2 regions of the Sphingobium sp. TomTYG65 genome follow, and region 2 is predicted to be linked to the other one. Evidence: riboswitches for the same ligand, from Rfam matches in the RefSeq annotation. Region 2 holds a riboswitch; the other holds the start of a gene.
What was found. A riboswitch is a leader RNA that binds a small molecule or an ion and turns the genes downstream of it on or off. The one in region 2 is predicted to bind cobalamin.
Positions count from the first base shown of each region.

Region 1 (17,898 bases), on a different replicon from region 2:
CGGCTGGTCTTCGGGCAGGTGCAGGCCGCGCATATGCTGGCGCCGCTCGCCATCGCCGTCACGCTGGGCCTCAGCCAGCAGCCCGCGCCGCTCTCTGCGCCTTACAAGCTCAACGTCAACGGCAATATGCTGGTGATGGCGAAGGAATTCGCCCAAGCGCTCGATCCGGACGTCGCCGCCAGGCTGGATGATCCGCTGGGAACGGCGCATGATTTCGCCGCCGCCATTGGGCTTTGGAAACGCAAGCCCGTGATCGGCATCGTCCATCGTTTTTCCAGCCACGCTGTCATGCTGCGTTATTGGCTGGCAAGCGCGGGTGTCGATCCCGACCGGGACGTGCTGCTGCGCGTCGTGCCGCCTTCGCTGACGGTAGAAGCCATGCGCGCGGGCGAAATTGACGGCTTCATCGCGGGCGAGCCTTGGGGCAGCGCGGCGGTAGATGCCGATCTGGCCGAAGCAGTCGCGATTGGCGAGCGTATCTGGCAGCGCGGCGTCGAAAAGGTGCTGGCCTTCCGCACGCCCTGGCTTGAGGAAAATCCGCAAGCCGTGGATGGTCTGATCCGGGCGCTGGTAAGGGCGGCGGCCTGGTGCGATGAGCCCGTCAACCATGAAGCGTTGGCGCATCTGCTATCCCAGCCGCATTTCGTCGATCAGCCCGCCGACCTCATCCTGCGTGCACTGTCCGGCCGCATCACAGCGCGGGCCGACATGCCGCCGCTGGAAATGCCGGACTTCATGCTTTTTTCTCGGGAGGCCACGCCCTTCCCGTGGCGCAGTCAGGCGCTCTGGCTCTATTCGCAGATGGTCCGTTGGAAGATGGTGGAGCATACGCCGGAGAATGTAGCTAAGGCCGGGTCGGTATTCCGCCCCGACATTTTCCGCCGGGCGCTCGCGGAAAGCAATGTGCCGATCCCCGGAGCCAGCATGAAGGTGGAAGGCGCGGTTGCCACGCCGCTGGCCGTGGGATCGAAGCGCGGTGAACTGACGTTGGGGCCGGACAGGTTCTTCGATGGACGCGTGTTCGATCCCGAAAGAATAGAGGATTTTCTGGCGAGTTTTTAGCCCGGGCCTGACGCAGCGGGCGGAGTGGTCCGCTTCTGCGAAAAAATTGTGCCTTGCAACATGAAACGAATCATTAGATAAGATCAAGATCGCGCGACGAAGCGCGTTTATGGATGAGCACGCCCAAGGATGGGGTCGGGCTCTCCTCAAACAGAATTTGCAGCAAAGCCGCTGGCCGGATCTCGTGAAGAACGAGCGTCCGGAGAGCGGCTTTTTTTGTGTCCATTTCACAAGATTGAAGGACGTCATCATGGCAACTGCTTATTGGGACAGCGAGAAAGGCGCAGAGGGGCAGGCGGCTCCGACCAGCTTCTGGAAAGCTGGCCACACGCCGACGCTGATCGCCGCTTTCCTCTATTTCGACCTTGCCTTCATGGTGTGGGTGCTGCTCGGTCCCCTCGCGCCGTCGATTTCGAAGACGCTGGGCCTGACGCCCGCTGAAAAGGGGTTGATGGTCGCCGTCCCCACGCTGGCGGGCGCGCTGCTGCGCGTCGTCAACGGCCTGTTGGTCGATCGCATTGGCTGCAAGCAGGCCGGCGCGATCAGCCAGGTGATTGTTATCCTTGGCCTCTTCGCTGCGTGGTTCATGGGCGTTAACAGCTTTGGCGGCACGTTGGCGCTGGGCGTGATCCTGGGCTTTGCCGGTGCGTCCTTCGCCATCGCGCTGCCGCTGGCGAGCCGCTGGTATCCGCCAGAGCATCAGGGCAAGGCCATGGGCCTCGCCGGCATGGGCAATTCGGGCACAGTGCTCGCCTCGCTCTTCGCGCCGGTGCTGGCCAAGCTGTTCGGCTGGAACTCGGTGCTGGGTCTTGCCTGCATTCCGCTGACCATCGTTTTCATCGCCTACATGATTATGGCGAAGAACGCGCCGAACGCGCCCGCGCCCAAGAAGCTGACGGACTATTTTCGCCCCCTGAAGAGCGCCGACGCCTGGTGGCTGATGGGCTTTTACTCAGTGACGTTCGGCGGATTTGTCGGACTGGCCGCGTCGCTCCCCATCTACTTCACCGATCAGTTCGGCCTCACCCCGATCGTCGCGGGCTACTGCACGGCAGGTTGCGTCTTCGCTGGCTCGCTGGTCCGTCCGATGGGTGGGGCGCTGGCTGACAAGATCGGCGGCGTGAAGGCGCTGATGATGGTCTATATCGCTGCTGCCCTGGCGCTGGCCGGTGTTGCTTACGCCCCGACGCTCTTCTCGGCGCTTGGTCTGTTCGTCGCCGCGATGCTCGCGCTCGGCATCGGCAACGGCTCGGTGTTCCAGCTCGTGCCTCAGCGGTTCCAAGAGGAAATCGGTGTCATGACCGGGCTGGTCGGAATGGCTGGCGGCATTGGCGGCTTCTATCTTGCGTCGTCGCTGGGCATCGCCAAGCAGTTCACCGGCAGCTTCGCACCGGGCTTCCTGATCTTCGCGGGCCTTGCCGTGGTCGCTTTCCTCGGCATCTCGCTGGTCCGTGCCCGCTGGCGCGCAACATGGAGCAGCGGCGCGCGCATCTGATACAAGTTACGTGGAGGGGAGGCGGCGGCACTCGAAAGAGGAGCCGCCGTCCTTTTGCATCTGCGAAAGAGCAGGTGGTTTGGGAAATTAGCCGAAGGAATCGCTTGACCCTCCCTGCCTTTCGCTTATGCTGCGATGCAAAGGACGAGGTTGTCCTTCTACCATAGTCGAAGCCGCCCGCTGATGGGCAGTAGAGACGTTAATGATGGCAAAGCCGCCATCCAGACCTCTGGGTTCAAAGCCCAGGGGTCCGGATGGCGGCTTTTTTTATTCTGGAGTCAAGGGATGGATTTTCAGAAAAACAGCGGACCGGAGACGGCCAACGAAGAGGAAATCTTCGTGCCTTCGGACGATGTTCGTGAACATCTGGTGGTTGTCGGCAACGGTATGGCCGGTTGCCGCGCGATCGAGGAACTGCTGGCACGCGATGCGGGGCGCTATCGCGTCACCATCTTCGGTGCAGAGCCTTATGTGAACTATAACCGCATCATGCTCTCGCCGGTCCTGGCCGGGGAAAAGAGCTTTGATGACATCATCATCAACAGCCGCGAATGGTACTCGGAAAATAATATCGAGCTGATCGCGGGTGATCCGGTGACGGCGATAGACCGCACCGCCAAGACCGTCACGAGCCAGTCGGGTCGCACTGTTGGCTATGACAAGCTGTTGATCGCCACCGGGTCGGATCCCTTCATTATCCCGGTTCCGGGGAAGGATCTGCCCGGTGTCATCAGCTTCCGCGACATGAAGGATGTCGACACCATGCTGGAAGCCGCGAATAACGGCGGCAGTGCGGTGGTGATCGGCGGCGGTCTGCTCGGCCTGGAAGCCGCGCATGGCCTGACCCTGCGCGGCATGAAGGTGACCGTCATTCACCTCATGGACACGCTGATGGAGCGGCAGCTCGATGAAGCGGCGGGCTGGCTGCTCAAGACCGCGCTGGAAGGGCGCGGCCAGACCATCCTGACCGGGGCTAATACCGACGAGATTTACGGCGACGGCAAGGTCGAGGGCGTCCGCCTGAAGGACGGCCGCGAAATTCCGGCGAGCCTGGTGGTGATGGCGGTCGGCATCCGCCCCTCGACCGCTCTGGCGCGCGAAGCTGGTCTGGAAGTCAATCGCGGCATCAAGGTCGACGACCACATGGTCACGAGCGACCCTGATGTCCTCGCGGTCGGCGAATGCGTCGAGCATGACGGTAATGTCTACGGCCTCGTCGCGCCGCTGTGGGACATGTGCCGCAGCCTCGCCGACGGCCTCACCGACCAGCACACCGGCTATAAGGGCTCGGTCACTTCGACCAAGCTCAAGGTCGCCGGTCTGGATGTCTTCTCGGCTGGCGATTTCTCGGGCGGCGAGGGCTGCGAGGACATCGTCCTGCGCGACGCCTCGCGCGGGGTCTACAAGCGCGTTGTCGTTAAGGACGACAAGATCATCGGCGCGGTGCTCTATGGCGATACCGTCGATGGCGGCTGGTATTTCGACCTGCTGAAGCGCGAAGAGGATGTCGCCGACATCCGCGACCTGCTGATCTTCGGCCAGGCTTTCGCCTCGGGAGGAGGCGCGCTGGACCCTAAGGCGGCCGTTGCGGCGCTCTCGGATGATGCCGAGATCTGCGGCTGCAACGGCGTCAGCAAGGGCCAGGTCGTCGCTTGCATCGAAGCGGGCAATTGCAGCCTCGATGCTGTTCGCGGCAGCTGCAAGGCTTCCGCAAGCTGCGGCAGTTGCACGGGCTTGGTGGAAAACCTGCTGGCGGTAGTTTTGGGCGATGACGTCCCGTGGGGTCCCAAGACGCTGTGCAAGTGCACCAGCTTCGGCCATGACGATGTCCGCCGCGAGATCGTGGCGCAGAATATGCGTTCGATCCCCGAGGTGATGCAGAAGCTGCACTGGTCCACGCCGGATGGCTGCTCCTCCTGCCGCCCCGCGCTCAACTATTATCTGCTCTGCGCGCTACCCGGCGAATATGTCGACGATCAGCAGAGCCGCTTCGTCAATGAGCGCATGCACGCCAACATCCAGAAGGACGGTACTTACTCGGTGGTCCCGCGCATGTGGGGCGGCCTGACCAATCCACGTGAATTGCGCGCGATCGCCGATGTGGTCGAGAAATATGATGCGCCGATGGTGAAGGTGACCGGTGGCCAGCGTCTCGACATTTTCGGCATCAAGAAGGAAGACCTGCCCGCCGTTTGGGCCGACCTGAATGCCGCGGGGATGGTGTCGGGTCACGCCTATGGCAAGTCGCTGCGCACGGTGAAGACCTGCGTTGGGTCGGAATGGTGCCGCTTCGGCACGCAGGACTCCACCGGCCTTGGCGTCAAGACGGAGCGGATGACCTGGGGGTCGTGGATGCCCCACAAGTTCAAGATCGCCGTATCCGGCTGCCCCCGCAATTGTGCGGAGGCGACGATCAAGGATTTCGGCGTGGTCTGCGTGGACTCAGGCTATGAACTGCATGTCGGCGGCAATGGCGGCATCCATGTCCGGGCCACCGACCTGCTGTGCAAGGTCGCGACCGAGCAGGAAGCGCTCGATTATTGCGCTGCCTTCATCCAGCTGTACCGCGAGGAAGCGCGCTATCTGGAACGCACCGCGCCGTGGATCGAGCGCGTGGGGGTCGAATATATCAAGAGCCGGATCGTGGAAGATGAGGCCGGCCGCGAGGCGCTCCGCAGCCGGTTCCTCTATTCGCAGAGCTTCTCTCAGGATGATCCCTGGGCGCAGCGCGCAGCCGGTGCGGACGCCGAACTGCACCAGCCGCTTGAACCCATCGCCATCGCTGCGGAGTGAACGACATGACCGACTGGATCGACATCGGAACGCTGGCCGACATTCCCCAGCGCGGCGCCCGCACGGTGCAGATTGCCGGGGAAAAGGAAATCGCGGTGTTCCGCACCGGCGACGACCATGTTTTCGCGCTGGTCAATGAATGCCCGCACAAGAAGGGGCCGTTGAGCCAGGGCATCGTCCATGGCCACAGCGTCGCCTGTCCGCTGCACAACTGGAACATCGCCCTGAAAACGGGCGAGGCGCAGGGCGCGGACGAAGGCTGCACGCCGACCATTGAGGTCCGCCAAGAGAGCGATCGCATCCTGATCGCTCGTCCTACGGCGCTCAAGGCGGCTGCGTGAGCTTCCGGTCCCCAGCCATAACGGCGGGGATCTGGGTGGGGGCAGCCTGCTGGCCATCCCTTGCGGCATGCGCCTCCACCCAATTCTTGTTCCTCGGGAAGAAGAGGTAAGAGCATGACTGAGGCCATCCGCACCACCTGCGCCTATTGCGGCGTCGGTTGCGGCATTTCGGCCACGCCGACCGGACCTCGGTCGGTGACGATCAAGGGCGACGAAGCGCACCCGGCCAATGGCGGGCGCCTCTGCTCCAAGGGCACGCATCTGGGCGAGACGGTGGGGCTGCAAGGCCGCCTGCTGCATCCGATGATCGGCGACAAGCGGGCTAGCTGGGGCAAGGCGCTCGACACGGTGGCGAAGAAGTTCCGCGAAACGATCGATCGCTATGGCCCTGACAGCGTGGCTTTCTACGTCTCGGGTCAGTTGATGACCGAAGACTATTATGTCGCCAACAAGCTGATGAAGGGCTTCATCGGCTCATCCAACATCGACACCAACAGCCGCCTCTGCATGTCGAGCGCGGTGGCTGGTCACAATCGCGCCTTCGGCGAGGATGTGGTGCCCGCCAGCTATGAGGATCTGGAGCAAGCGGACCTGATCGTGCTGGTCGGCTCCAACACCGCCTGGTGCCACCCCATCGTCTATCAGCGCATCCAGGCCGCCCGCGCCGAACGCGGCACCAAGCTGGTCGTGATCGATCCGCGCCGCACCGAAACCTGCGAAGGTGCGGACATACATTTGCCGGTCAAGCCCGGCACCGACGTTGCGCTGATGAACGGCCTGCTCGCTTGGGTAGCGCAGGAAGGCATCATCGATCCTGCCTATATGGCCGATCATGTGAACGCCCCCGAGGGCTTCTGGGAGCACATCCGCACAGGCCATGACCTGTGGACCACCGCCAAGACCTGCGACATTGCGCCCGCGCTGCTGGAGCAGTTCTTCAGGCTGTTCGCCGCGACCCCGCGCACGGTCACGATGTTCAGCCAGGGGATCAATCAGTCGATCCGCGGTACGGATCAGGTCAACGCGATCATCAACGTCCACCTTGCCACCGGCCGCATCGGCAAGCCGGGCGCGGCGCCTTTTTCGATCACGGGCCAGCCCAATGCGATGGGCGGCCGCGAAGTCGGGGGGCTTGCCTCGACGCTCGCCAGCCACATGGACTTCGCGCCGGAAAATGTGGAGCGTGTCGGCCGCTTCTGGGCTGCGCCGAAGATGGCGACCAAGCCGGGTCTGAAGGCCGTCGACCTGTTTCGCGCGATCAACGAGGGCCGGATCAAGGCGTTGTGGATCATGGCGACCAATCCCGCCGTATCGCTGCCCGACGCCAATCGCGTGCGGGAAGCGCTGGAGTCCGTGCCGTTCCTGGTCGTGTCGGACATCATGACCGACACCGACAGCAGCGTGCATGCTGACGTCCGCTTGCCCGCCGCTGGTTGGGGTGAGAAGGACGGCACCGTCACCAATTCCGACCGCACCATCAGCCGCCAGCGTCCTTTCCTGGCGCTGCCTGGCGAGGCGAAGCCCGATTGGTGGATCGTCACGGAAGTGGCCCGTCGAATGGGCTGGCGCAACGCCTTCGCCTATGACCGGCCGGCCGACATCTGGCGCGAGCATGCGCGTCTGACCGCTTATCAGAATGACGGGCAGCGCGTGCTCAACCTGCGCGCCCAAGCTACCATCGGCAATGATGCTTATGACGCGATGGAGCCCTTCCGCTGGGGTGGAGAGAAGCCCTTCGCCGATGGACGTTTTTCGACTCCCGACGGCAAGGCGCGGCTGGTCCTCACCAAGCAGATGGACCTGCAAGAGCCACTGAAAGCATGGCCGATGACGCTCAACACCGGCCGTTATCGCGACCAGTGGCACACCATGACCCGCACCGGCCTTTCGCCCAAGCTCGCCCGTCACCGCGAGGAGCCGCTGGTGGACATTCACCCGGCAGACGCGGAGGAACTCGGCATCCTCGACGGCGACCTTGCCCGCGTTCAGACCGCGCAGGGCAACAGCATCTTCCGCGTCAGCTATAACGAAGGCCAGCGCCGAGGCGAGATCTTCACCCCGATCCACTGGACGGACCAGATTTCGACCGGCGGCCGCACCGGCCTGCTGCCCCGTCCGCTGGTCGATCCGCATTCCGGTCAGCCCGGCTTCAAGCTGACTCCCGCCAGTATCGAGAAGGTGGCTACGGAGTGGAAGGGCTTCCTGATCCTGCGCGGTGAGCAGCCCGCCAAAGTGCCCTGCCTATGGGCGACCCGCGTCACCGTGCCGGGCGGCGCACTCTACGAAGTCGCGGGAAATGGCGATGCCGCCCGCCTCGAAGCTTGTCTGCCCAAGGGCGATCGGGTCGAAGCCATCGACATGACGCGCGGCACCCGCCGTGTGGCGATCATCGCGGATGGAAAGCTCGCGGGCATCCTTATCGTCACTAAGACCGGCCTGCTTCCCTCACGCGATTGGCTCATCAGCCAGCTGGAGGCCGAAGACGTGGGAGCGTCGGTCCTCGCTGCGCGGGGTCCCGGCAACCAGCCGGACAAGGGGCCAACCATCTGCGTCTGCTTCGATATCGGCCTTAATCAGATCATGGCCGCCATCCGCGAGCAGAGCCTGGTGGATGTGCCTGCCATCGGCAAGGCGATCGGCGCGGGAACCAATTGCGGATCGTGCCGCCCCGCGCTCGCCAACATCCTCGCCCAAATTCCGCAGGAGACGCTCCATGCAGCCGAATGACCTTATTGCTCCCGGTGAAGTATGGCTGGTCGGCGCGGGGCCGGGTGACCCGGACCTCCTGACGCGCAAGGCGGAGAAGCTGATCGCGGCGGCGGATATTGTCTTCTACGACGCGCTGGTCGGTCCCGGCGTCCTCGACCTGATCCCCGAAGGTGTCGAGCGGGTCAGCGTGGGGAAGCGTTCGGGTCGCCATAGCAAGGCGCAGGAGAGCATCAACGACCTTCTCCTCGCCGCCGCGAAGACTGGCAAGCGCGTCGTGCGCCTGAAGGGGGGCGACCCATCCATCTTCGGGCGCTCCGCCGAGGAGATGGAGCATCTCGCCGCTGACGGCATACGCTTCCACATCTGCCCGGGCATCACCACTGCCAGTGCAGCGGCGGCGAGCGGCAGCGCTTCGCTCACCCTGCGCGGGGTGGCGCGCGGCCTGACGCTGGTGACGGCGCATCTGAAAGCTGGCGAGCCGCTGAAGCTCGATTGGGATGCGCTCGCTCGCCCTGGCGGCACGCTCGGCATCTATATGGGCCGCGCCGCTGCTGGAGAGATCAGCCGCCAGATGATCGCCGCCGGGCGCGATCCCGAAACGCCGGTGATGGTTGCGGTCAACGTGTCGCTTCCCACCGAACGGCTGATCCGCGGCAAGCTGTCCGCGCTCGCCTTCCTGGTAGCGACGATCAGCGATGAAGATCCGACCCTGCTTCTGATTGGTGAAGCGGTGGCGGGCACGGCCATGCCTGTGGAGGTCGCGACGAGCGTCGCTCTGCAAGCCTGAACTCTGGACCCTCCGCAGCTTCGCCCTGAGCCTGTCGATGTCCCTACCTTAGTTGGAAGGAAGGCAAGGGGCATCGACAGGCTCAGACATCGCCCAGCCCGGCCAGATCTTCCGGCCGATTAATGTTGGGCAAAACTATATCCGGTCGCTCGACGATCCGCGCCCCGATCCGCTCCAGCCAGCCATAGATGGACCGGTTATTCTCCTCGGCCAGATGCGCGTCCAGTTCGGCCGCGAGCGGAGCAGGCCAATATCCCGCCAGCTGCTGTCCCTTCAGCACCGCAGCTCCTTCGCCGGTCAGCGCCTCCGCGAGCGCAGCCGGGTAAAGCGGCATGTCGCATCCGGTCGTCAGCACCGCGTCATAACCTTGGGTAGCCGCATGATGCAGCGCGGCGTTGAGGCCGCCGAGCGGCCCCATGTCCGGTGCGGGTCGGTCTGTGAGGCTCATCATGCCCTCGACCGTCCGCCCGCAAACCACCACGGCTTCCACATGCGGCCCGATCGCGGCCGCCGCATGCTCCAGCAGCGTCCGTCCGTCCGCCAGCACGGCAAGCGCCTTGTCGCTTCCGAACCGGCTGGATCGCCCCCCGGCCAGCACCGCGCCCAGCAATCGCATCGATCCACTCCTTGGCAGAACCTTGTCTTTCCCCTATGGCGCGGCGCGTGAGCGGGCAACCGTTCACGACAAGAAGATCGCGCCGGAAAGGGAATGCGGTGCGGGCGAGCTTTCGCCCAATTCCGCGGCTGTCCCTGCAACTGTAAGCGGTGAGCGCGATGCACTTGGGAACCCGTAGCCTTCGAAAGGGGAAGGCGAGGGTGACCGGCCACTGGGCAAAAACAGCCCGGGAAGGCCCGTGCATCGCTGCCCTGACCCGCGAGCCAGGAAACCTGCCGGCGCATGGTCGCTCTTGCCTTGGGTCCAGGGACCGGCCCGGGCACGGTGTTTTCCGTCTGAGCGACGCGAAGCGGCGGGGGCCGCATCGGTGTGCGGGGCGGGGCGCTGGCGTCTGTCCTTTGCCGCAAGCCGGCCGTTCGAGCGGAAGCCTCCGTCCCAGAGTCGCTTGACGCTCAGGGAAGACAAAGATGATCAGGACCGGAATTTCGCTGCTGGCGCTGCTCGCCGCTACCCCCGCGCTTGCGCAGGACAATGACGACATTATCGTCACTGCTCTCGGCATCCAGCAGCCGCGCGATGAAGTCGGCCAAGCCGTCACCGTTATCGATGCCAAAACGATCGAGACCCGCCAGAATGTCAGCATCGCCGATCTGATCGCCACCACGCCTGGGGTGCGGTTCAACCGCGCGGATGCCGTGGGCGGCGTCACCGGCATTTCGATCCGTGGCGCGGAAACGACGCAGACGCTCGTGCTGCTGGACGGCGTTAAGGTGAATGATCCGAGCGGCATCGGCGACATGTATGATTTTGGCAATTTGCTGACCGGCAATATCCGGCGCGTCGAAATCCTGCGCGGCTCGAACTCGGTCGTCTATGGCAGCCAGGCGATCGGCGGCGTCATCAACATTATGAGTGGCGAGCCGGGCGAGGGCTTCGGCGGCACCGCCTCGGTCGATTATGGCTATGCCGACACGCTGAATGCCAAGGCCGATGTGTCAGGCACCAGCGGCATTGCCTCGGGCGGTGCGGGCGTCGCCTATTTCCGGACGGATGGGATTTCCGCTGCACAGGGCGGCACGGAGAAGGACGGTTATGAAAATATCGCCACCCACGCCAAGCTGAAGCTCAGCTTCACCGACAATCTCAGCCTGGATCTGCGTGGCTATTATATTCATGCGGATCTGGACACCGATGTGTTCTTCGGTGCGCCGATGGACACCGCCGACAAGAGCAAGCTTGACCAATATGTTGGTTATGCGGGTCTCAATCTAGCGTTGCTCGATGGCAAGCTGACCCAGCGTGCCGCCGTCACCTGGTTCCGCAATGACCGCGATTATTTCTCTCCGTTCGGCGACTATGGCTATTCCGGCACCAACCTGCGCTTCGAATATGAAGGTGTCTATCAGCCGGTCGATCAAGCCAAGCTGATCTTCGGTTATGAGCATGAACGACCCGACTATGATTTCACCGGCTTCGGTTCGACCGAAAGCCACCGGGCGAATATCGACAGCGTCTATGCACTGGCGGTGGTGAAGCCGCTCACCGGGCTGGCGCTCACCGGGGGCGTGCGTCATGACGACCATAGCCAGTTCGGCGGCGCGACCACGCTGGGCGCCAACGCCAATTACACGCCCAATGCAGGGCAGACCAACTTCCGCGCAAGCTATGGCGAAGGCTTCAAGGCGCCATCGCTCTATCAGCTTTACGACAGCTTCAGCGGCAACAGCACCCTTAGTCCTGAACAGTCGAAAAGCTATGATATCGGCATCGACCAGCGGCTCGACGGCAATCGGGCGATCCTCTCGCTCACCGCTTTTCAGCGGGACATTCGCGACCAGATCGACTTCGACTTCGGCACATCGCGCTACTTCAATCTTGGCCGCACGCGCGCCAAGGGGGTGGAGGCGATGCTGACGCTGAGGCCGGTCGATGCGCTGGCGGTCACGGCCGCCTACAGCTATATCGATGCGCGCGACCGCGATACCGGCGCTCGCCTGCCGCGCCGCCCCACCAACGCCGTCAGTGTTTCGGCCGATTATGACTGGTCGTTCGGCCTGTCCACGGGGGCCACGCTGACCATGGTGAGTGACAGCTTCAACAATGCGACGTTGACGCAGCGGATCGATGGCTATGCGCTTCTGGGCGTCCGCGCCTCCTTTCCGATCACGCAGAATCTGGAAATATACGGCCGCATCGACAATCTGACTGATGAGGCATACGCCACCGTCTATGGCTACAACACCTACGGCCGCTCGGCCTTTGGCGGCGTGCGTGTCCGTTTCTGACGGCAGGCTGGAGGGGCGGGCGTGATCTTTCGCCCCTCAATGGCCCGACGTGGCGTTCACCTGAGCCACGATGCTGCGGGCGGCCTCTACATAGGCGGGGCCGCCGCACACCGTCCAGGCTTGCGGCACCCGGATGCGCGGGATGGATCGCAGCACCGGATGCTGCAGCATCTCCGTCCCTTGATCGACCACCTTCTCGCTTCCGCTCTCGACGATCAGCCAGTCGGGCTTCGCCGCAATCAACTGTTCCAACGGGACCTGCGCCAGCGCCGGTTTGCCGAGCTTCGCCGCAAGATTGGTGAGGCCGGCACGCCGGATCAGCTCATCCACCAGCGTGCCCGTTCCCGTCATATAGCCGCGCCGCTGATAATAAGCCGCCACTCCGCTGCGCCGGGCCGGGGAAAGGCTGGCAAGATCGCGCTCCATGGAGCGGATCAGCGTCTCACCGCGCTCCCGATGGCTAACCGCCGCGGCGACTTGCCGGATCTGCACGCGGATGGACGCGAAGCTGTCGGCGCTTGTCAGCCCAAGCTTGCGCCATCTGCCGGGCGGCGCACCTACGACGCCGCCGGCACCGTCCGCAAAACCGATCAGCAGATCGGGCCTGATCGCCAGCACCTCTTCCGCAGGTCGTTTGAGCGTGCGGAAATGCCGTGCCTTGGCCACCGCGGCCGACAGTTCCGGATCATGGCCATAGGGGCTGAGCGCGGCGATCTGCGCCGGATCGGCGAGCGCCAGCACATATTGATCGGCGCAGGTGTTGAGCGACACGATGCGCTGGGGCGGGGCAGGGGCTGCGCCCGTCAGGCTGAGCAGGCACAGCGCCTTCATGATCTTTTTGCGCATCAACCCTGCCTCGATAAAGCGCCGTGTTACTGCCTTCGCAGGAGCACCTCTATCAACGGCGTCGGAGTGCGCAAGCCATGACCGCCCGGCGTCACCCGCTGCTGCTCCCCGCGCTCATCGCTCTTGTTCTGATCGCCGCGCTTGGCTCCATCACTCTGGGCGCAGTCCCGCTTGCGCCCGGCCGCATCTTCGCGGTCCTCACCGGAGGCGGCGATGAGGTTGCCCGCGCAATCCTCATCGATCTGCGGATCCCTCGCATGCTGCTCGGCCTGATCGTCGGCGCGATGCTGAGTCTCGCGGGCGCGTCGCTCCAAGGCTATTTGCGCAACCCTCTCGCTGAGCCGTCGGTCCTCGGCGCTTCAAACGCGGCAGCTCTTGGCGCCGTCTGCGCCCTCTATTTCGGCTTGGCGCACCTGCATCCCGTCATCCTTCCCTTGCTCGCCATCACCACCAGCCTCGTCGCCATCACCGCCCTGTTTTTGCTCGCCGGTCCTTCGGAAAGCCCACTCACCCTCATTCTCGCGGGGATAGCCGTCGCGACATTGACAGGGGCGGGGATCAGCCTGTCGCTCAACCTCTCACCCAATCCCTTCGCAGCGATGGAGATTATGAGCTGGCTGATGGGCAGCCTGGAAAACCGCAGCTACGCGCATGTCTGGGTCGCGCTCCCCTGCGTCCTTATTGGTTCTGCGCTGCTTATCGCGGATGGCCGGAACCTCGATGCGCTGACGTTGGGGGAAGAAGGGGCGCAGGCCCTTGGTGCGGATCTGGCCAAGACCCGTCTGCGCATCATGTTGGGTGTGGCGATCGGCGTCGGTGGTGCGGTGGCTGTCTCTGGCGCGATCGGCTTTGTCGGGCTCATCGTGCCCCATCTCGTTCGCCCGCTAACCGATCGATCCCCTTCCGCCATATTGCTTCCCTCGCTGCTGGGTGGCGCGGCGCTGCTCACTTTGGCCGACATTGGCGTGCGCCTCATCCCCACCAGCAGCGAACTCAAGCTTGGCGTGCTGACCGCACTGCTGGGCGTCCCGGTCTTCCTCCTCCACCTGATGCGGGAGCGGCGGCTATGGTGACGATCCGTACAGAGCAGCTCACGGTACGCCTCGGCCGCCATCCGGCCGTGAGCGGCATCACGCTCGATCTCGTTCCGGGCCAGCTGGTTGGCATCGTCGGCCCCAATGGTGCTGGCAAATCGACCCTCATCCGCGCCATGCTCGGCCTGGCAAAACCGATCAGCGGCGCTGTTTCGATAGATGGAACCGCCATCGCCCGCCTCTCGCGGCAGGAGATTGCCCGCCGCATCGCTTATTTGCCGCAGGGCCAGACGCTGCACTGGCCGCTGCTGGTGGAAAGGCTGACGGCGCTGGGCCGCATGCCCCATCTCGGCCCGCTCTCCCGCCTATCGCCGCAGGATGAGGCGCTTGTGGATGCCGCACTCGCCCGCGCGGACGTCTTTCACTTGAAGGGCCGCATCGCCACCGAACTGTCCGGCGGAGAACGCGCCCGCGTTCTCCTTGCCCGCGCGCTTGCCGTCGGCGCGCCCGCCCTCATCGCTGACGAGCCGCTGGCGGCGCTTGATCCGGGTCATCAGATCGACGTCATGGATCTGCTCAAAGCTGAAGCGCGTGGGGGATCGCTGGTCGTTACGGTCCTTCACGACCTCGGTATGGCCGCTCGCTATTGTGACCGGCTGCTGCTGATGGACAAGGGCAAGCTCGTCGCTGATGGCGCGCCGCTTGACGTTCTGACAGAGCAGAGCCTTGCAGAGGTCTATGGCATCTCCGCTTGCATTGATGCCAATGGAGACTGGCCCTTGATCCTGCCAACCGGCCGGATCAAGGGTTAACGGCCTTATTCCGCAAAGCCGCGGGGAGCCGCCGCCACTACCGTGTAGGTGCCGGCCCCAATCTCTGACACCTCCAGCGCCCGTTCCGCCACGCCATTGCGCCCGAAGCGGAACGCCCCGTCGATCCCGGAGAAGCCGCCGGAGTCGCGCAGCCTTGCCGCCGGGAAGGCCGTGCCGGGGCGCCAATCCCGCGCGATGCGCACCGTCAGTAGCACCGCATCATAGCCGAGCGCCGACAGACGGAAGGGAGAACTGCCATAGCGCGCGCGATATTTGCCCGCGAGTTGACCATAGAGTCCGTCGGAAACGCTGGCGAACCACGCCCCCCGCAAGACCGGACTCGACGCCAGGCTGTTGTCGGTATTCCACAATTCCGTTCCCAGCAGCCGTGCGCCTGCGCCACCATTCTTCCGCACGATCGGCGCGATCTGCAGCGCCACGCGCCCGCTGTCCGCGATCAACAGCGCGTCATAGCTGGACGATGCGTGCAGCTTCTTGACCGCCGCCGTCATGGAAGCCGCAGTCCGGTCGAAGGTCTGCATCGACACCACCGTGCCGCCTGCGCTCTCCACCGCGCGCAGCAGCGCCGTGCCCGACCGCTCGCCATAGACACCCTTTGGCACCAGAGCCGCGAACTTCGACAGGCCCTTGCCGCGTGCGAATTCCACCACCCGCTCGATCGACTGGTTGGGGTTGTAGCCCATGATATAGACGCCGTTGCCGGCGACGCTCACATCATTGGAAAAGCTTATCACCGGCACATTGGCCCGTGCCGCGATCGGCCCCACGATCCGTGCATCCTCCGCCAGCAGCGGCCCCAGGATCAGCCGGTTGCCCTCTGCCAGCGCCCGGCTGACGGCCGCCGCAGCTCCCATGCCGGTGTCATAGGTGGTGATGCGCACCCGGTCCGCCTTGGTATCCAGCAGCGCCAGCGTGGTTGCATTGGCGATCGACTGGCCGACGCCTGCATTGGGTCCGCTCAGCGGCACCAGCAGCGCAACGCGATGGCGCATCGTGTCGGTGGGAAGGCCCTGTGTCACATCGGGGCCGGTAGGGGTGGGCTCAACTGGCGCCGGGCCAGCGCCCCTCGGGACGACTGACTGACAGGCGGCGACCAGCAACGCGCTGGCCGCGAATAAAATCCGTGCACCGCGCTTCATGGCCGCGAACATGTCCGCTTGCCGGAGGGCATCCGTCTCTGTCATCTGGCGTCCTTATGGAAACTCGAACTTCTAGGCTGGAGCCTGGGCTTTACATCGTTGCTGGGCCGATCGGCAACCTCGGAGACCTTACCCCCCGCGCGGCCGAAGTCCTGCGTCTGGCCGATGTGATCGCCGTGGAAGATACACGGGTGAGCGCACGACTGCTGCGCCATGCCGGGTCCGACCGGCCGATGATCCCCTATCACGACCATAGCGCAGAAGGCGTCCGCGCCCGTCTGATCGAGCGGATGGCGAGCGAATCGGTCGCGCTGCTTTCCGACGCGGGCACTCCGCTCATCTCCGATCCAGGCTACAAGCTGGTGCGCGACGCCCGCGTTGCCGGGCGCCAGATCACGACGCTTCCAGGCCCCAGCGCCGCTATTGCCGCGCTTACTCTCTCGGGCCTGCCGACCGACCGTTTCCTCTTCATGGGCTTCCTTCCCGCCAAGCAGAAAGCCCGCGCCGATGCTCTGGCGGAGGTCGCCCCCCTGCGCGCGACGCTTATCTTCTACGAAAGTGGCCCGCGCCTTTCCGAAAGCCTCACCGCGATGGCCGAGGGGCTGGGGGACCGCGAAGCCGCCGTCAGCCGGGAGATCAGCAAGGCGTTCGAGGAGACCCGGACTGGGACCCTCACCGAACTCTCCGCCCGCTATGCCGACGCGCCACCCAAGGGCGAGATCGTCGTAATTGTTGGCCCGCCTGGCGAAGCGCCGCCCGCCAGCGCAGAGGATGCCGACGCCGCCCTGTTGGAAGCGATGGAGCGCTTGCCCGTCTCGAAGGCAGCCGGGGAAGTCGCCAAGAAGCTCGGCCTGGACCGCCGCGCGCTCTACGATCGTGCACTGGAACTGAAGGGATGAAGCGGCAACAGGCCGAAAAGCGGGGTCGCCAGGCTGAACGCATCGCGGGCTGGTGGCTTCGCCTCAAGGGCTGGCAGATTGTCGCCCGCCGTCTGCGCACGCCAGCGGGGGAGGTGGACCTTGTCGCCCGGCGCGGCTCAATGCTGGCCTTCGTCGAGGTGAAGGCCCGCGCGACGGGAGCCGATCTGGACCTCGCCATTGACGAACGCCGCCTTTCGCGCGTCGCTGCGGCGGCGGAAATGCTCTTCTACGATCTCGCCAAACCGGGAGACGACATGCGGATCGATGTGATCCTCCTTGCGCCCGGCCGTCCGCCGCGCCATCTGGCGAATGTCTGGCATGGGGGGTGAAGACCGCCCAAGGCTCCACCTCCCGCTCGAAACGAACGGTGCTTGTAAAAGGGCTTTTTGGATGACCGATCTTAACCCCCTCACCGTCGCCGTGCAGATGGACCCGATGGAAGGGATCAACATCAAGGGCGATTCGACCTTCCACATCATGTTGGCAGGGCAGGCGAGGGGGCACCGCCTTTACCATTATCTCGCGCCCGACCTCACCTATCGCGACGGCCGCGTGCTGGCGAACGCGCGTCCTGTGAAGGTGCAGAAGGTCGAAGGCGATCATTTCGCCTTTGGAGAGGCCGAATTGCTGGACCTTGGCCGGGATGTCGATGTTGTGCTGATGCGCCAGGACCCGCCTTTCGACCTCAGCTATATCACCGCCACCCATCTGCTCGAACGGGTGCAGTCGGAAACCCTGGTGGTAAACGATCCCGCCTCCGTGCGTAACGCGCCGGAAAAGCTATTCGTCCTCGACTATGCGCGCTTCATGCCGCCGACGATGATCACCCGCGACCTCGCGGAGGTCAGGAGCTTTCTTGCGGAGCATGGCGAAGTCGTCGTGAAGCCGCTCTACGGCAATGCAGGCAACGCCGTCTTCCATGTCGGCCAGTCCGGCGCGAACCTGTCGGCGCTGGTGGAACTGTTCAACGCCTCATGGGTCGAGCCCTTCATGGTACAGGCCTTCATCCCCGGTGTAGCGCAAGGCGACAAGCGCATC
Region 1 is NZ_AP027330.1:95,652-113,549, forward strand. Features, by position in the region: gene ACZ5Y5_RS00485 (CmpA/NrtA family ABC transporter substrate-binding protein) at 1-1,062, shown strand, start outside; gene ACZ5Y5_RS00490 (nitrate/nitrite transporter) at 1,313-2,557, shown strand; gene nirB (nitrite reductase large subunit NirB) at 2,843-5,350, shown strand; gene nirD (nitrite reductase small subunit NirD) at 5,356-5,691, shown strand; gene ACZ5Y5_RS00505 (molybdopterin-dependent oxidoreductase) at 5,806-8,418, shown strand; gene cobA (uroporphyrinogen-III C-methyltransferase) at 8,405-9,187, shown strand; gene mobA (molybdenum cofactor guanylyltransferase) at 9,270-9,803, opposite strand; cobalamin riboswitch at 9,828-10,097, shown strand; gene ACZ5Y5_RS00520 (TonB-dependent receptor plug domain-containing protein) at 10,271-12,088, shown strand; gene ACZ5Y5_RS00525 (ABC transporter substrate-binding protein) at 12,125-12,934, opposite strand; gene ACZ5Y5_RS00530 (FecCD family ABC transporter permease) at 13,012-14,007, shown strand; gene ACZ5Y5_RS00535 (ABC transporter ATP-binding protein) at 14,001-14,780, shown strand; gene ACZ5Y5_RS00540 (penicillin-binding protein activator) at 14,786-15,985, opposite strand; gene rsmI (16S rRNA (cytidine(1402)-2'-O)-methyltransferase) at 15,997-16,839, shown strand; gene ACZ5Y5_RS00550 (YraN family protein) at 16,836-17,189, shown strand; gene gshB (glutathione synthase) at 17,251-17,898, shown strand, end outside.
Region 1: linked by a shared signal. The riboswitch ahead of ACZ5Y5_RS00520 (TonB-dependent receptor plug domain-containing protein) and the one ahead of ACZ5Y5_RS19470 (HoxN/HupN/NixA family nickel/cobalt transporter) in region 2 are both predicted to bind cobalamin.

Region 2 (11,241 bases):
TCGATCAGGTCTATGCCCACACATCGGACCTGCATGACTGGTTTCGCGAAAGCCGGGAGAATAAGAGCAATGCCCGGCACGACTGGTATGTCTGGGCCGATCCAAAGCCCGACGGCACGCCGCCCTGCAATTGGCAATCAGTGTTTGGCGGCCCCGCCTGGACCTGGGACGCGCGGCGGCGACAATATTATATGCACCAGTTTCTGGCCAGCCAGCCGCAGCTCAATGTCCATAATCCGGAGGTGCAGGATGCGCTGCTCGCTGCCATGCGCTTCTGGCTGGAGCGGGGCGTCGATGGGTTCCGGCTGGATGCGCTGAACCATGCGATGCACGATCCGATGCTGCGCGACAATCCGCCCGCGCCCGATGACGGCAAGCCCCGCACCCGGCCGTTCGACTATCAGATCCGGCGTTACAGCCAATCGCACCCGGACATGCTGGGCTTTGTCGAGCGTATCCGGGCGCTCACCGACCGCTATGGCGCGATCTTCACCATGGCCGAGGTCGGCGGCAACCGGGCAGAGGAGGAGATGAAAGCCTATACGTCCGGAGAAAAACGGCTGAACAGCGCCTATGGCTTCGATTTTCTCTATGCCGAAGCGCTGACCCCCGCGCTGGTCGCGGAGACGGTGGCGCGGTGGCCGGATGAGCCCGAGATGGGATGGCCGAGTTGGGCGTTTGAAAATCATGATGCGCCGCGCGCCCTGTCGCGATGGTGCGCGGCGGAAGATCGGGCGGCCTTTGCGCGGGTGAAGATGGCGCTGCTGGTCGCGCTGCGCGGCAATGCGATCCTCTATCAGGGGGAAGAACTGGGGATCACCCAGGTCGATATCCCTTTCGAGCGGCTTCAGGACCCGGAGGCGATTGCGAACTGGCCGCTCACCCTGTCGCGAGACGGAGCGCGCACGCCGCTGCCGTGGGAAGCGAGCGCCAGCGAGGCGGGGTTCAGCACGGCGATGCCCTGGCTGCCGTTGGGAGAGGAGAATCTCGCGAGGGCAGTCGATGCGCAGGAGGGTGATCCAGACTCGCTGCTGAACTTCACGCGCGCGATGCTGGCGCTACGCAGGGAGAATGCGGCGCTAAGACATGGGTCGATGGAGTTGCTGCTGGCGGATGACAGCAGGCTCATTTTCCGTAGAGCAGCGCAGGGACAGCATTTGCTTTGCCTGTTCAATCTGTCGAAAGAGGTTGCCGTTTGGCCTGACGGGATGGCGGTGAGCGGGGAAATTCTGCTGGCGGTGAATGGAGCGACGGTTGGAGCGCTCCCGCCATTTTCCGCTTTGTGGATACAGGAATGACCAGTGCTCCTGCGAAGGCAGGAGCCTAGTTAGATCATCCCATCTTCGGTCGCCAGCATCGCGTCCGGCCGTGCCAGCACTATGAGGGGCAGACCCGCACTCGCGGCTCGCTCGGCCGCCAATCGGGTCGGAGCGGAGATGGTGACGAGCAGCGGGCAGTTGGCGAGCGCCGCCTTTTCCACCAGCTCATAGGAGCAGCGTGAGGAGAGCAGCGCAAAGCCTCCGTCCCAGGACAGACCCTGCCGACGCATGGCGCCGATCAGCTTGTCGAAGGCGTTGTGACGGCCGACATCTTCATAGGCCAGGCGGATCGCGCCATCGGCGCCAACCAGTGCAGCGGCATGCGTGGCGCCGGTGCGGGCGTTGAGCGGCTGATGCACGGACAATGTTTCAAGCGCGCGGAAGATGGCGGCGCGATCCGCCCGCGAACGGGACGTGACAAGCGGCAGCGGCCGGATCGCCTGTTCCAGATTTTCCACGCCGCACAGGCCGCAGGAAGAATCCGAAACGCGGTGGCGGACGCGGCCGAGCAGGCCCTCGACCCGATCGGGCGGGAGAGTGGCGCGCGCGATGACGCCGTCAGTCGTTGAGTGGACATCGATATCGAGCGGCGGGTCTTCGGCGCTCACCAGACGTTCGGCGAGGGCGAAGCCCTGCACCAGTTCGGCTATGTCAGCAGGGGTCGCCATCAGCACGGCGTAGCCTACGCCGTTGAACTCCAGGGCTACCGGCGCTTCCTCGGCGAGGTCGCGGGTTATTCCGGCTGCCGTGCCCTCGGGCGTGATCTGCGTGAAGGAGAAGGGCGAAGGCATGCCTTCGATCTAGGGGCGGGGGACACCGACGGCAATGGACCTTCGTCATCCCGGCTTGGTTCGGGATGACGAAGGTGGGATCGCCGTTCAATAATTCCACTGCACCTGCGTGCGGATCAGGTCGCCCTCGGCGCGACCCACGCGGCGCTCGTCTGCTTCGGCGCGCTTCATCCGGGCGTAGGCCAGCGTGAATTCGAGCGCCTTCCACGGCTGCCATTCGACACCGAGTTCAAATTCGTCGGTTTCCAGGCGCGGGGCGTTGGTCGAAGCTTTCCACCCGCCGCGATAATGTTGCCAACGGGCATAGGGGATCAGCACGCCGACCGAGTCCGTTGGCAGGCGATACATCGCCTGGACATAGCCGCCGCGTAGCCTCTTCGTTTCGATCGATTGGCTGAGGCGGTCGAACTCCGGTCCCTTGCCCCAATTCCATTCGGCCTGAATGCCCAAGGGCTGCGGGTAGAGCATGGCATGGATGCCGACCCGATCGTCGTCATAGGCGACCGCACTGACCGAACCGCTGCGCAGTTCAGGCTGAACATCGTTCAGCATCGCGGAGCCGCCGATTTCGAACACCTGGCCCGCGAATGTCTCACCCAGGCCGTCCAGTTCAAACGGCCAGGTGGCGAAAGCGACCTTCATCAAGCCCCTATTCTGTTCGGTGCGGTTGGTGCCCTGGCCATTGAACACGCCCAGGCCGAACGCGCCATAATTGCCGAACAGCTTTTGCCCGTCATGGCCCAGCCGGTCCCAGATCTTCTGGACCGAAGGCGGCGTATAATAGCCGACGATGCCAAGATCGCGCTCGCTGGGCACGGCGCTGTTGATCGCGTCGCTGCGGTCGAGCGTCAGGCGGTTGGAAGAGGACTGCATATTCTCCCAGCCATAGGGCACCTTCGACTGGCCGAAACGGACGCGGAAGGTCTTCGCCTTGTCGAGGAAGACGTCTGCATAGGCGTCGCGCAACTGAACGAAATGTTCGCGGCGTTCGCTGCCCGCCTGATTGTTCACGGCTGTCGCGAAATCCGACTGGAGATAGAGGGAAACCCGGTCGGAAATGTCGCCCTGAAGAACCAGGCGCGCGCGGCGCAGGGAGAAGCTGCCGCGGTCGGAAATTGAGCTGTCATGAACAGACCGCAGGCGGGATTGCCCGGCAGGGGCCGTGTCGTCGCCCGATAGGAAGGCGTTGTAGCGCATCTGCGTATAGCCGCGCAGCGAGAGCCGCTCATACCAGGCCTTGGACTTCGGCGCAGGCGCTGATGCCGCTGCCGGGGTGGATGCAGGCGGTTGAGCAGGCGCTGCGGCGAGCGCGGTGGGCGCAGGCGCTGAGGGGACGGCGGAGGCCGGAGCGGCAGCAACGGGCGCTGCGCCCTTACTGGCGGCGAGCGCGTTGGTAAGTGCCTGGACCTGCGCCTTGAGTTCATCGATCTGGCGCTGCAGCGCTTCATTGCTTTGCGCCTGCGCCACCTCCGGCATCAATGCGAGCAAGCTCACCATCAACGCCGCGCCGCCCACCTTGAAAGCTGTCACCCCTGTAACTCCCTCACATGTCGATGGATGGCGCGGCTATGACTTTAATGTGACTCTAAAATGACAAATATGTCTCCGTTCGATGACGGGCGGCATTCGGCGCGCGATTGCACATCACGGGCTTCACATCCGCTGCCGCAGCCTCTATGCACAGCCTCGATCGCGCCGGTGCCTCGAAAGAGGCTTAATTTGGGAATGCGGTGCGGACGCCTCAGGCGTCCTAATCCGCGGCTGTCCCTGCAACTGTAAGCGGTGAGCGAGACATATATCGACCTTCCGTGACATTCGGAGGTCAGCCACTGGGCCGGACGCTAAATCCTGCGAGGCCTGGGAAGGCCATATGTCGAGCGATGACCCGCAAGCCAGGAGACCTGCCGGCGTCTGGTCGCTCTTGCTTTGGTCCAGGGGATGGCCGGGGCACGGTTTTCCGTCTGAGCGACGCGTGCGGCGGGGCCGCACCGGCATAGCGCCGGACGCCGGTAAGGTGTCCGTCCGGCGCACCATGTCGGCCGCGATGCGGAGGTCCCGTCGATGTTCGCTGACGCCGACGGGAGACTGATCTGCGATGGAGACGACTGTTCCGGTTTTACGCCGGCGCGCCACCGCCATGTTCGCTGGGCTGATCGCGGCCAATATCGGGCTGTGGCTATGGGCGCTGCTGATATTCTCGGGCGACACGATGATGCTGGGCACTGCCCTGCTCGCCTGGAGCCTGGGGCTGCGCCATGCGGTCGATGCCGATCATATCGCGGCGATCGACAATGTGACCCGCAAGCTGATGCAGGAAGGACAGCGGCCGCTGACGGTCGGATTCTGGTTCGCGATCGGCCATAGCGGCATCGTCCTGGTCGCGGCGGTAGTGATCGCTGTGGCGGCAAGCGCGTTGAGCCGCGTCGAAGCGGTGGGCGAGGTGGGCGGCACGATCGCGACCGTCATTTCCGCCACCTTCCTCTTCGCCATCGCGGCGATGAACCTGATCATTCTGCGATCGGTGCTCAAGACCTTCAACCATGTCCGCAGCGGCGGCGCTTATGTCGATGAGGATATGGACATATTGCTGGGAAACCGAGGTTTTCTGGCGCGTATCTTCCGGCCCTTGTTCCGTTTGGTGACGCGGAGCTGGCACATGGCTCCGCTGGGCTTTCTGTTTGGGCTTGGGTTCGATACGGCGACGGAGGTGGCGATCCTGGGGCTGTCGGCCGGACAGGCGGCGAGCGGGCTGTCGGTTGCGACCGTGCTTATCTTCCCCCTGCTCTTCGCGGCGGGCATGGCGCTGATCGACACGGCGGACGGGGCGCTAATGATGGGTGCCTATCAATGGGCGTTCGTTAAGCCGATCCGTAAGCTTTACTACAACATCACCATCACTTTGGTGTCCGCTCTGGTCGCGATCGTCATCGGCGGGATCGAGGCGGCGGCGCTGCTGGGCGACAAGCTGGGCCTGAGCGGCGGCATATGGTCGCTTGCCGCAGATCTAGGCGAGCATTTCAACAGCCTCGGCTTCTTCATCATCGGTCTGTTCGCCGCCTGTTGGCTCATGAGCTGGGCCATCTACCGCTGGAAACGCTTCGACGAGATCGAAGTCCTCATCCTCAATCAAGGATAATGTCATGAGCAAGGTTCCCGCCACTGTCATCACCGGATTCCTGGGCGCCGGGAAAACGACGCTGATCCGGCACCTCATCGAAAATGCGGGCGGCCGCCGGCTCGCCCTGATCATCAACGAATTTGGCGATGTCGGCGTCGATGGATCGTTGGTGAAAGGGTGCGGCGATGAAGCCTGCCCTGACGAGGATATCATCGAATTGGCCAATGGCTGCATCTGCTGCACGGTGGCGGATGATTTCCTGCCGACGATGCAGCGGCTGCTCGACCGGGATGTGCCGCCGGATCATATCATCATCGAGACGTCCGGACTTGCGCTCCCCAAGCCGCTGGTGAAGGCGTTTCAGTGGCCCGATATCCGCACGCGCGCGACCGTGGATGGCGTGATCGCGCTGATCGACGCGGACGCTCTGGCGGCGGGGCGCTTCGCCCATGACGAAGCGGCGCTGGCCGCCGCGCGTGCCGCCGACCCGACGCTGGACCATGACAGTCCGATCGAGGAACTGTTCGAGGATCAGCTGGCCTGCGCCGACCTGGTGCTGCTCAACAAGAGCGATCTGGTCGAGCCCGGCAAGCTGGCGGAGCTGGAAGACGAGCTGGCGAAGGAAATCCGCCCCGGCGTGCGCATCGTCCGCACGGCGCGGGGGCAGATCGATCCCGCCGTCCTGCTGGGCCTCGACGCGGGCGTGGAGGATCAGATCGACGCCCGCCCCTCCCATCACGACGACGAGGACGATCATGACCATGAGGATTTCGACAGCTTTGTCGTGGAGCTGGGCGAACAGGGCAACCCTGCCCCGCTTCTGGCGGCGCTCGAACAGGTCATCGCGGCGCATGACATATTGCGGGTGAAGGGGTTCGTGGCGATCGCCGGACGCCCTGCCCGGCTGGTGATCCAGGCCGTGGGTCCGCGCATCCAGCATCATTATGACCGGCATTGGCAGGCGGATGAACAGCGCGGCTCGCGCCTGGTGGTGATCGGTCAGGCGGGGCTGGACCGCGCCGAGATCGAGCAGGCGCTGTCCCAGCAAATGGCCGCCGCCTGATGCACCTGCTGACCGCCACGCCCGGCACCGTCTCCAATGGAGATGAAGCGATCGACCTCGGCCAGTCGCCGGGGGACATCGTGCTGCTGACCGTGGCGGACAGCGACCTTGCCTGTTTTGCGAGCGCGGCGGCGGCGCTGGGGGATGGCGGACCCAGCGTGCGGCTCGCCAACCTGCTTCAATTGAAGCATCCCTATTCGGTCGATCTCTATGTCGAGAAGGTGATCGCCAACGCCAAGTTCGTCTGCGTGGTGCTGCTGGGGGGCAAGAGCTATTGGCCCTATGGCATTGATGAGATTGCCAATGTGGCGCGGGAAAAGGGCATCGCCTTTGCCGCCATTGCGGACGGGCGGGAGGACGATCCGGACCTGCGCGCCGCCTCTACCCTGCCGCCCGAAACGTGCGAGCTGCTGCGGGACTATCTGCGGCAGGGGGGCGTGGCGAACGCGACGGCGTTCCTGAAGACCGCCGCGCGGCTGGCCGGCATGGACGCTGGAGAGCCCGATGCGCCGGTGCCTGTCGCCGACGCGGGGCTGTATCTGCCGGGGATCGAGCGACCCGTGCTGGATCAGGTGAAGCGCCGCTGGCGTGATGGCCAGCCCACCGCGATGTTCCTTTTCTACCGCGCCCTGCTGATCGCGGGAACGCTGGAAGCGGTGGACGCGATGATCGCGGGGCTGGAGCAGGCGGGCCTCAATGTGCTGCCGGTCCATGTGCGGGCGCTGCGCGAGCCCTTTGCCCGCGACTTTCTCCAGAAGCTGATGGAGGGGACACGGCCCGACGTCATCCTGAACGCCACCGCCTTCGCCGCATCCGCGCCGGGGGAGCCGCGCACGCCGTCGATCCTGGAGCAGGCGGACTGCCCGATCCTGCAGACGATCTTCGCGAGCGCCGAGCAAAGCGTGTGGGAGGCCAGCGCGCGTGGGTTGGGGCCGCGGGATTTGGCCATGCACATTGCGCTGCCCGAAGTGGACGGGCGCCTCTTCACGCGCGCCGTCGCCTTCAAGGCCGCCGCGCGGTTCGATCAGCGCACCGAATGCAGCATCGTGGTGCCCAAGGTGCTGCATGATCGCGTGAGCTTCGTTTCTGAACTGGCTGCGAACTGGGCGAAACTTGCGCAAACGGGGGTGGCAGAGCGGCGCGTGGCGCTGGTCCTTGCCAATTATCCGAACAAGGACGGGCGCATCGGCAATGGCGTTGGCCTGGACACGCCCGCCAGCGCAGCGGCTATCCTCTGCGCGCTGGCGGAGGCAGGCTATGCTACCGCAGACGCGCCGGGCGACGGCGCTGCGCTAATGCGCCTGATGATGGGCGGCGTGACCAACTCTCCGGCTTCGCTGCGGCGGTCGGGGGACTCCCCTTCCCTCTCCCTGGCGGATTATGAGGCGGCGTTCCGCGCGCTTCCCGCAAGCGCATGCGAGGCGATTATCGAACGCTGGGGCAGCCCAGAGAGCGACCCCTTCTTCCAGGCCGACGCCTTTCACCTCCCCGTCCACCGCTTTGGCAATGTCGCCGTGGCGGTGCAGCCTGCACGCGGCTATAATATCGATCCCAAGAGCAGCTATCACGACCCGGCGCTGCCGCCGCCGCATGGCTATCTCGCCTTCCACATCTGGCTGAACCGCGAATTCGGCGCGCATGCGGTCGTGCATGTCGGCAAGCATGGCAATCTGGAATGGCTGCCCGGCAAGGCGATCGCGCTGTCGGAAAGCTGCTTCCCCGAAATCTGCGCGGGGCCGGTGCCGCAAATCTATCCGTTCATCGTCAATGATCCGGGCGAAGGCACGCAGGCGAAACGGCGCATCGGGGCGTGCATCATCGACCATCTGACGCCGCCGCTGACGCGCGCTGAGACCTATGGGCCGCTCAAGGAACTGGAGGCCCTGGTCGATGAATATTATCTTGCGGCGGGCATGGACCCCCGGCGGCTGGAGACGCTGCGCAAGGACATTCTTGCGCTCGCCGCCAGCCAGGGGCTCGACAAGGACGCAGGGGCGCAGGGCAGCGGGGACGATGCCTTGGCCGCGATCGACAATTATCTGTGCGAATTGAAGGAAATGCAGATCCGCGACGGGCTGCATGTCTTCACCCGGTCGCCGGAAGGTCCGCTGCGTCGCGACCTGCTTCTGGCGCTCGCCCGCTGCCCTCGTGGGATGGAGCAGGAAGGGCAACAGTCGCTCTTGCGCACGCTGGCGGATGATCTGGGGCTGGGCTTCGATCCGCTCGATTGCGCCATGGGCGCGCCCTGGACGGGGCCGAAGCCGGGACTGCTCCAGACGCTTTCGACGGAGCCATGGCGCACCACTGGCGACATGGTGGAGCGGCTGGAACTCTACGCCATCGATCTGCTCGACAGCGGAGCGGCGGCACCGGGGGTAAAGAGCGCGGCTGTTTTCGACGCGATCAGGCAGGACCTCGCGCCGCGCGTCGATGCGTGCGGGGACGCGGAGAAGGCGGCGCTGCTCAAGGCGCTGGACGGTTGCTTCGTGCCGCCGGGCCCATCCGGCGCGCCGACGCGGGGCCGGCCCGATGTGCTGCCGACGGGGCGCAATTTCTATTCGGTCGATACGCGCTCTGTGCCGACCGTCGCCGCCTGGAACCTTGGCCAGCGGTCGGCCGACCTCATCGTGCAGGACTATCTGCAGCGCGAGGGCGACTATCCCCGCTCCATCGCCCTGTCCGCCTGGGGCACGGCCAATATGCGGACGGGTGGCGACGACATCGCGCAAGCCCTGGCGCTGATGGGGGTGCGGCCGCGCTGGGATTGGGCGTCGGGCCGTGTCACCGGCTTTGAGGTGATGAAGATCGCCGAGCTGAACCGGCCGCGCGTCGATGTGACCTTGCGCGTGTCAGGCTTCTTCCGCGACGCCTTCCCGGAACAGATCGACCTGATCGACAGCGCCGCGCGCGCCGTGATGGCGCTGGACGAGCCGGACGAGGACAATCCCGCCGCCGCCCGGCATCGCGCGGAAAGCGCCGCCCTTGTCGCACAGGGCCTGCCGGAGAAGGACGCCGCCCGCCGGGCGGGCAGCCGGGTCTTCGGATCGAAGCCGGGCGCTTATGGCGCTGGCTTGCAGGCGATGATCGATGAGCGGCTCTGGCACGACAGGGCTGATCTGGCGAACATCTACCTCGATTGGGGGAGCTACGCCTATGGCGGCGGAGTGGAGGGCGATGCAGAGCGCGGGCTGTTCGCCCAGCGGCTGGCGGAGGCGGACGCCCTTGTCCAGAACCAGGACAATCGCGAGCATGACCTGCTCGACAGCGACGATTATTATCAGTTCGAAGGCGGGATCGCCGCCGCCGTCGAGCATCTGTCCGGCAAGAAGCCTCTATCCTATCACAACGACCATAGCCGCCCTGAGCGCCCCGTCATCCGCACGCTGGAGGATGAGATTGGCCGCGTCGTCCGCGCGCGCGTCACCAACCCCAAATGGATCGCGGGCATGATGCGCCATGGCTATAAGGGCGCGTTCGAGATCGCCGCATCGGTCGATTATCTCTTCGCCTTCGCCGCCACGACCCATGCGGTGAAGGACCATCATTTCGACGCCGTCCACGCCGCCTTCCTGAAGGATGAGACCGTCCGCGCCTTCATGGCGGAGGCGAACCCTGCCGCGCTGCGCGAAACCGCCGCCCGCCTGTACGAAGCGCTCGACCGCGGCCTTTGGAAGCCCAAGTCGAACAGCGCCGCCATGCTCCTGTCCAGCCTGAAGGAAGACCGCCCATGATCGAACGCACCCCCGAACAACATGCCGAGAAGATGAAGAAGAAGCAGGCCGCGCATGACAAGATCATGGCGACCAAGACGCAGGAAAAGGGCCTGCTGATCGTCCATACCGGCAAGGGCAAGGGCAAGACGACCGCCGCGCTCGGCATGGTGGTGCGCGCCATCGGTCACGGCAAGAAGGTCGGCGTCGTCCAGTTCGTCAAAGGCGCGATGACGACCGGAGAAAAAGCGGTGTTCGATGCGTTTTCTGACAATGTCACGTTCAAGCCCATGGGCGAAGGCTTCACCTGGAACACGCAGGATAAGACCCGCGACATCGCGCTCGCCCGCGAAGCATGGGAAGAGGTAAAGCGGATGATCGCCGACCCCGCCTATGATATGGTCCTGGCCGATGAGCTTAATATCGTCCTGCGCTACGACTATCTGCCGGTCGACGAGGTGCTGGAGGCCGTGACCGCGCGGGGCGAGATGAAGCATGTCCTGATCACCGGCCGCAACGCGCCCGAAGCGCTGATCGAGGCGGCCGATCTGGTCACCGAGATGACGCTGATCAAGCATCCCTTCCGCAGCGGCGTGAAGGCGCAGGCGGGCATCGAGTTCTGATCATGAGCATCCCCGCCATCACCCCGATCGACAGCGCCCAGTTCGAGGCGCTGGTGCGGGCGCGGCGGGACATACGCCATTTCCGCACCGATCCCATCGATGAACGCGACGTCGAATGGCTGCTGAGCATGGCGCACCGTGCGCCCTCGGTCGGCCTGTCGCAGCCCTGGCGGTTCGTGCGGATCGAAACGCCTGACCTCAGGGAGCGGCTTGCGGCGCATGTGGATGCGCAGGTGCGGGCGGCGGGGAAGGAATATGAAGGGGATCAGGACAAGCTCTACCGCAGCCTGAAACTGCATGGCCTGCGTGAGGCCCCGGTGCTGTTCGCTGTCTATTGCGACGATGGGACGGAGACCGGCCATCATCTGGGCGCGGTCACCATGCCGGAGGCGCGGCGCTACAGCTGTGTCATGGCGGTGCATACGCTGTGGCTGGCGGCGCGGACCCGGAACATCGGCATGGGTTGGGTGTCGATCATGGAGCCCGAAGGCGTGGACGCGATGCTGGAGATTCCGGCCAGTTGGGAATGCCTCGGCCTGCTATGCCTCGGGAAGCCGCAGAGCGAGGAAGATGTGCCGGAACTGGAGCGGCGCGGCTGGGAACAGCGGATGGACTGG
Region 2 is NZ_AP027331.1:1,244,161-1,255,401, reverse strand. Features, by position in the region: gene ACZ5Y5_RS19485 (alpha-amylase family glycosyl hydrolase) at 1-1,298, shown strand, start outside; gene fdhD (formate dehydrogenase accessory sulfurtransferase FdhD) at 1,328-2,110, opposite strand; gene ACZ5Y5_RS19475 (porin) at 2,198-3,607, opposite strand; cobalamin riboswitch at 3,790-4,033, shown strand; gene ACZ5Y5_RS19470 (HoxN/HupN/NixA family nickel/cobalt transporter) at 4,206-5,246, shown strand; gene cobW (cobalamin biosynthesis protein CobW) at 5,251-6,291, shown strand; gene cobN (cobaltochelatase subunit CobN) at 6,291-10,022, shown strand; gene cobO (cob(I)yrinic acid a,c-diamide adenosyltransferase) at 10,019-10,624, shown strand; gene bluB (5,6-dimethylbenzimidazole synthase) at 10,627-11,241, shown strand, end outside.